Regions from separate parts of the Streptomyces sp. NPDC002536 genome, predicted to be linked through region 1. Evidence: predicted binding sites of a transcription regulator. Region 1 holds the regulator's gene; the other holds the start of a gene.

Region 1 (3,400 bases):
GCGGCCGTGAAGTCCGTGCCGAACTTCTCCAGCGCCTTGTACGTGCCCTCCGGGTCCGCCGACGTCACGCGCTGCCCGCCGCGCGCCTTCCCGAAGGCGTCCAGCAGCTTCTTCGCGGAGGCGCCCTGCTCGGCGAGCAGCTCGCCGGTGCGGCCGCCCTTGGCGGCGAGGCCGATCAGCAGGTGCTCGGTCGAGATGAACTCGTCCCCCAGGTCCCGCGCGCGCTCGGCGGCATCCGCGAGGACGGCCAGCAGCTCCCGGTTCGGCTGCGGCGGCGAGACGGTGGACCCCTGCACGCTGGGCAGCCCGGCGAGCAGCCGCTCGGCGCCGCCGCGCAGGGCGGCCGCGTCCGCGTCCACGGCGGCCAGCAGGTCGAGCAGATTCTCGTTGTCCCGGCCGGAGAGCAGGGCCAGCAGCAGGTGCGCAGCCGTCAGGTCGGCGTGCCCGGCCGACACCGCCCGCTCCTGGGCGGCGCTCAGCGCCTCACGGCTCTTGTTGGTCAGCTCGGCATCCACGGTGTCGGAACCCTCCTTGCTCATACCTGCGTGCAGTAAGTTGAGTGTAGTCGACTCAACCTGGATTCGGGAGGGGCGGCCTTGTGTGGACCATGGTCCGTTTGGTCCCTCTTGAGAGTGAAGCGGTACGAAGAAACGCCCGCCACTTGGGGCGGGCGGTCATGCTGGCGTTCGACCACAAGGGGGTGCAGCATGACGGCTATGGCGATCGAGCAGCCGCGCACGCAGGGAGAGGCCCTCGAGGATTACTTCCTCGTCCTGGAGACCGAGACTCCTGAAGGTTTCCGGGCCGAGCTCATCGAGGGGGAGATCGTTGTGTCACCGGCTCCGGACGGCGATCACGAGGACGCCATCGAGCTGATCGTTGCGCAGATGTACGACCACTCGAGAACTCGCATGCAGTGCTCGGGCAACAAGGGGTTGAAGCTGCCGCGGGGCGGACTGTGCTCCAAGAATTACGCCATCCCGGACGCCACTTTCGCCCCTCGCGAGCGGCGTCTCTTCCGCGGAGCACCGCCTTGGATGCCTCCTGACGGCGTGACCCTGGTTGCCGAGGTAACCAGTACGAACCCCGATCGCGACCGCGCTGCCAAGCGGCACTGCTACGCCCGCGCGAGCATCCCCTTCTATCTCCTCGTGGACCGCAAAGAGAGCACGGTGACCCTCTTCAGTGAGCCCAGGAAGGACGACTACACCGAGATCCACACCGTCGCCTTCGGCACTTCCCTCCCCCTCCCCGCCCCCTTCGCCTTCGACCTCGCCACCGCCGACTTCCTCTGACCCCGCGCCCGCCGACTACGCTGCCCACATGGCCCAGGACCTCCGGAACCCCGACCCCGCCTACCTCGACTTCTGGCGCGAGCGGCACGTGTGCACCCTCACCACGCCCCGACCGGACGGCTCCCCGCACGTCGTCCCCGTCGGCGTGACCTTCGACCCGGAGACCCTGACCGCCCGCGTCATCTGCGACAAGAACAGCCGCAAGGTCGCCAACGTCCAGGCCGCGGGCCCCGACGGCGCCCGGGTCGCCGTCTGCCAGATGGAGGGCCGGCGCTGGGCCACCCTGGAGGGCCGGGCCGTCGTCCGCGCCGAGACCGACGCCGTGGCCGACGCGGTCGCCCGCTACGCGGTGCGCTACGGCCGCGTCCCCCGCCCCAACCCGGACCGCGTGGTGATCGAGATCGCGGTGACAAGGGCCCTGGGCCGAGGCTGAAATCAGAAATCCCCGCGCCCCGAAGGGGCGCGGGGAACTGCGCGACCAGCCACAACGGACCCGCAGCCGACAAACGAGCCGGCTCAGTCCTTCCGCTTCGGCCGCCACACGACCAACGCGGTCTGCTGCGCCTCCGCATACGGCACCAGATCCCGCCGGTACGACGCATGGACCTGCGCCTCCCGCTGCTGCATGGCGGCAGCGGCCCCGTCGGCGACGGCCTGCAGCTCCGCCACCCGCGCGCTCAGCGCGGCGACCTGGTTCTCCAGCTCGATGATGCGCTTGATGCCGGCCAGGTTGATGCCCTCGTCCTGGCTCAGCTGCTGCACCTGGCGGAGCAACTCGATGTCGCGCGCCGAGTAGCGGCGGCCGCGCCCGGCCGTGCGGTCCGGCGAGACCAGACCGAGGCGGTCGTACTGGCGCAGGGTCTGCGGATGCAGACCCGACAGCTGAGCCGCGACCGAGATGACGTAGACCGGCGACTCGTCGGTCAGCTCGTAAGGCTGTGTTTCTCCAAAGCGTCGTCGGCGGCCTTCCATCTCAAGCTCCCTTCGCTGCCTGGAAGAGCTCGGCCCGGGGGTCCTCGCCCGCGGTGGCCTGGCGGTACTGCTCCAGTGCCGCGCGGGCCTTGTCGTCGAGTGCGGTCGGCACGGTCACCTCGACGGTGACCAGGAGGTCGCCGCGGGTGCCGTCCGCGCGCACCGCGCCCTTGCCGCGGGCGCGCATCGTGCGGCCGTTGGGCGTGCCGGGGGGCAGCTTGAGGGTGACCGGCGGGCCGCCCAGCGTCGGCACCTTCACCTCGCCGCCGAGCGCCGCCTCCACGAAGGAGACCGGCACGGTGACGGTCAGGTTGTCGTCCTTGCGCCCGAAGACCGGGTGGTCGCCGACGTGCACCACGACGTAGAGATCGCCGTTGGGGCCGCCGCGCTCGCCCGGAGCACCCTTGCCGCGCAGCCGGATCCGCTGGCCGTCGGAGACGCCCGCCGGGATCCGCACCTGCATGGTGCGGGAGGACTTCGCGCGCCCGCTGCCGTGGCAGACGTCGCAGGGGTTCTCGGGGATCAGCCCGCGGCCCTTGCAGTCGGGGCAGGGGTCGGTCAGCGAGAAGCCGCCGCCCGAGCCGCGCGAGACCTGGCCGGTGCCCACACAGGTCGGGCAGACCCTGGGCGTACCGTTTTTGTCGCCCGTGCCGGAGCAGGCCTTGCAGGCCGCCGCGGAGGACATCCGCAGCGGGACCGTGGCCCCCTCCACCGCCTCGGTGAAGCTGAGCGTCACCTCGGACTCGATGTCCTGGCCGCGGCGCGGCTGGGTGCGCGTACCGGCACCGCCGCCACCGCGGTTGAAGAGGCCGCCGAAGACGTCGCCCAGACCGCCCCCGAAACCGCCGCCCCCGCCCTGGGCGCCCCCGAAGAGGTCGCCCAGGTCGAAGTTGAAGGAGCCGCCGGCGCCGCCCGGCCCGGGACGGAATCCACCGTTCCCGAACAGGGCGCGCGCCTCGTCGTACTCCTTGCGGCGCTTGGGGTCGGCCAGGACGTCGTTCGCCTCGGAGATCTCCTTGAAGCGCTCCTCGGCCGAGGCGTCGCCCTTGTTGGCGTCCGGATGGAACTCGCGGGCGAGCTTCCGGTACGCCTTCTTGATCTCCGCCTCGGTGGCGTCCTTGGGGACGCCGAGA
Region 2 (3,400 bases), on a different contig from region 1:
CCGGTCGTCCTCGACGATCAGTACCCGACGCTGCGCCCCGGCGGCTGCCGCGGTCCCGCTCGGGCCGATGTGTGTCTGCTCCATGCGCCCCGCCCCTAAGCGTCTTCCGGTGGCGATTTCGCTGGCCACTCGTGCTGTTGTGGCAAGCAGCGTACGGGCACCCGGGCGGGGTCGGCTACGCGGCGCGGAGACCGAGATGGACCACGTCGGGGACGCCCCGGGCAACGCTGATCTCTTCGGTTTTTACCCCGGCGAACCCGGCATTCCGGAGCGCTTCCTCGAACTCCGGGGAGGGCTGCGCCGACCACACGGCGAGCACTCCGCCGGGCGTCAGCAGCTCCCGGCAGGCGGCCAGACCGGCGGGGGAGTAGAGGCCGGCGTTGTCCTCGGTGACGGTCCAGCCGGGCCCGTTGTCGATGTCGAGACAGAGCGCGTCGTGACGCGTGGCCGATGCGGAGCGGACGTACGTGACGAGGTCCGCGTGCACGATCTCCGTGCGCGGATCGGCGAGCGCCGGGCCGGAGACCGCCGAGAGCGGTCCGGTGCGGTGCCAGTCGACGACGGCCTGCTCCCGCTCCACGACCGTGATCCGCCCCCAGCGCGGCTCGCCGGCCGCCCGCGCCAGCGAGAAGCCGACGCCCAGGCCGCCGATCAGCACCGCCGGGTCCGGGCGCCCCGGCGGCAGGGCCGCGAGCGCGGCGTCGACCAGCAGCCGTTCCGAGCGGCCGTCGGAAGTGTCCATGAGGAAGCACCCGTTGGCGATGATCTCGTAGTGTGTGCCCCGCTGCCGCAGCACGACTTCACCGTGCGGGCCGTCGCGGCGGTCGAGGGTGACGGGCGGGGCGGGCGAGACGGGCATACGGCCTCCGTAAGGGGCTGCGGCCAGAGCTTGCTGCACAGAACTCCCGTGCACCTTAATGTTTCCGGTGCGAGGGCGGGACAGGCCGGAAGGGGCGGCCCACGTGATCGAGCACACACGGCGCGGGCTGCGCGGACTGTGGCGGATGCTGCCGAAGCCGACGAGTACGCCCTTCACTTTCTGTTACGCACTGATCCTGCTCGGTACGGCGCTCTACGCCGACTTCGGCGACCAGGAGACGGTGAGCCTCCTCCTGCGCGAGTCCAGCACGGACGGCGCGCACCTCGCGGAGCGCCCGCTCGTCGTGCTGATCGCGAGCGCGCTGTGGGTCGCGGGCGGCCTCTTCTCGGCGTACGGCCTGGCCTTCGCCCTGGTCCTGGCGGCCCTCGAACGCCGGGTGGGCGGGGCCCGCACGGCCGGCGTCTTCCTCCTCGGCCACGTCCTGGCCACGCTGGCCACGGAACTCCCGGTGGCGGGCGCGGTGGCGGCGGGCTCCCTGCCGGAGGCGTCGATGCACCGCCTCGACTACGGCATCAGCTTCGGCCTGATGGCGTGCGTGGGCGCCCTGTCGGGCCTGCTGCCGCGGCGCGGCGAGGTGGCCCTGCTGGGCGTGGCGGGCCTGATGTGCGCGCAGGACCTGATCGAACTGATCGACCCCCTGTCGAGCTGGGGCCACCCGATCGCCCTGCTGACGGGTATGGCATGCCGGTCACTGATCCGCGACGAGCCCCCGCCGGCGCCGGCCCCGATCCCGGAACCCCGCGAGGCGGGGGCGGACGAGGACGTCCTGCTTTAGTGCCCCGTAAGGGGCGCGGGGAACTGCGCGACCAGCCCCCACCGGCCCGCAGTCGACGCACCACCCCAGGGGTCCGGGGCGAAGCCCCGGTGCCGAGCGCCGATCGCTCAGAGCGAACACCCCGAAGGAACACCCCGAAGCCCAACGCAGTTGAGTCGGCATAGCTCAACTTGCCTGCCGAAGGGAAGATCATGGCTTCGACGTCCACCCCACTCACCCTCCCGGTCCTCCCCCTGGACGACGAAGTCGTCCTCCCCGGCATGGTCGTGCCCCTGGACCTCTCCGACGCGGAGGTCCGCGCCGCGGTGGAGGCGGCCCAGGCCGCAGCCGCGGGCGCCGCCGCCAAGCCCCGCGTCCTCCTCGTCCCGCGCATCGACGGCACCTACGCCGCCGTCGGCACCCTCGGCACCGTCGAGCAGGTCGGCCGCCTCTCCGACGGCGACCCCGGCGCCCTCATCCGCGGCGTCGGCCGCGTCCGCATCGGCGCCGGCACCACCGGCCCGGGCGCCGCGCTCTGGGTCGAGGGCGCCCGCATCGACGAGGCGGCTCCCGACCCCCTTCCCGGCGCCGTCACCGAGCTGATGAAGGAGTACAAGGCCCTGGCCACCACCTGGCTCCGCAAGCGCGGCGCCTGGCAGGTCGTGGACCGGGTGCAGCAGATCGAAGAACCCGGCCAGCTCGCCGACAATTCCGGCTACTCGCCGTTCCACACCGTCGCCCAGCGCGTCGAACTCCTCGAAACGGCCGACCCGGTCGCCCGCCTGCGGCTCGCCGTGAAATGGCTGAGCGACCACATCGCCGAGCAGGACGTGGCCGAGTCGATCGCCAAGGACGTCCAGGAGGGCGTGGACAAGCAGCAGCGCGAGTTCCTGCTGCGCCGCCAGCTGGAGGCCGTCCGCAAGGAACTGGCCGAGCTCAACGGCGACCCGGAGAACGAGTCCGAGGACTACCGCACCCGCGTCGAGGCCGCCGACCTCCCGGAGAAGGTCCGCGAGGCCGCGCTCAAGGAGGTCGACAAGCTGGAGCGCGCCTCCGACCAGAGCCCCGAGGGCGGCTGGATCCGCACCTGGCTGGACACGCTCCTTGAACTCCCGTGGAACAAGCGCACCGAGGACGCCTACGACATCCCGGGTGCCAAGTCCGTCCTCGACGCCGACCACGCGGGCCTGGAGGACGTCAAGGAACGGATCACCGAGTACCTGGCGGTGCGCAAGCGGCGCGCCGACCGGGGGCTGGGCGTGGTCGGGGGGCGCCGCGGGGGCGCGGTGCTCGCGCTCGTCGGCCCGCCCGGCGTCGGCAAGACCAGCCTCGGGGAGAGCGTGGCCCGGGCAATGGGCCGCGAGTTCGTGCGGGTCGCCCTCGGCGGCGTCCGCGACGAGGCCGAGATCCGCGGCCACCGGCGCACGTACGTGGGGGCACTTCCCGGCCGGATCGTCCGCGCGCTCAAGGAGGCCGGCTCCATGAACCCGGTCGTCCTGCTCGACGAGATCGACAAGGTCGGCTCGGACTTCCGCGGCGACCCGGCCGCGGCCCTGCTGGAGGTCCTGGACCCGGCCCAGAACCACACCTTCCGGGACCACTACCTGGAGGTCGAACTCGACCTCTCCGACGTGGTGTTCCTGGCCACGGCCAACGTCCTGGAGGCCATCCCCGAGGCCCTGCTGGACCGCATGGAGCTCGTCCGCCTCGACGGCTACACCGAGGACGAGAAGGTCGTCATCGCCCGCGACCACCTGCTGCCGAGG

Evidence for each region. Region 1 encodes HspR, which represses chaperone genes until heat shock. Its sites were predicted from a motif close to TTGAGNNNNNNNNNCTCAA; they were not measured.
Region 2: a site for HspR is predicted at 1,806-1,824, ahead of lon (endopeptidase La). Genes of this name have one in related genera too.

What each region holds. Positions count from the first base shown of each region.
Region 1 is NZ_JBSFWU010000055.1:18,093-21,492, forward strand. Features, by position in the region: gene clpB (ATP-dependent chaperone ClpB) at 1-515, opposite strand, end outside; gene ACWD4B_RS20665 (Uma2 family endonuclease) at 708-1,295, shown strand; gene ACWD4B_RS20670 (pyridoxamine 5'-phosphate oxidase family protein) at 1,324-1,728, shown strand; gene ACWD4B_RS20675 (heat shock protein transcriptional repressor HspR) at 1,812-2,267, opposite strand; gene dnaJ (molecular chaperone DnaJ) at 2,269-3,400, opposite strand, start outside.
Region 2 is NZ_JBSFWU010000017.1:78,369-81,768, reverse strand. Features, by position in the region: gene ACWD4B_RS09350 (response regulator transcription factor) at 1-84, opposite strand, end outside; gene ACWD4B_RS09345 (spermidine synthase) at 176-859, opposite strand; gene ACWD4B_RS09340 (rhomboid-like protein) at 963-1,655, shown strand; gene lon (endopeptidase La) at 1,847-3,400, shown strand, end outside.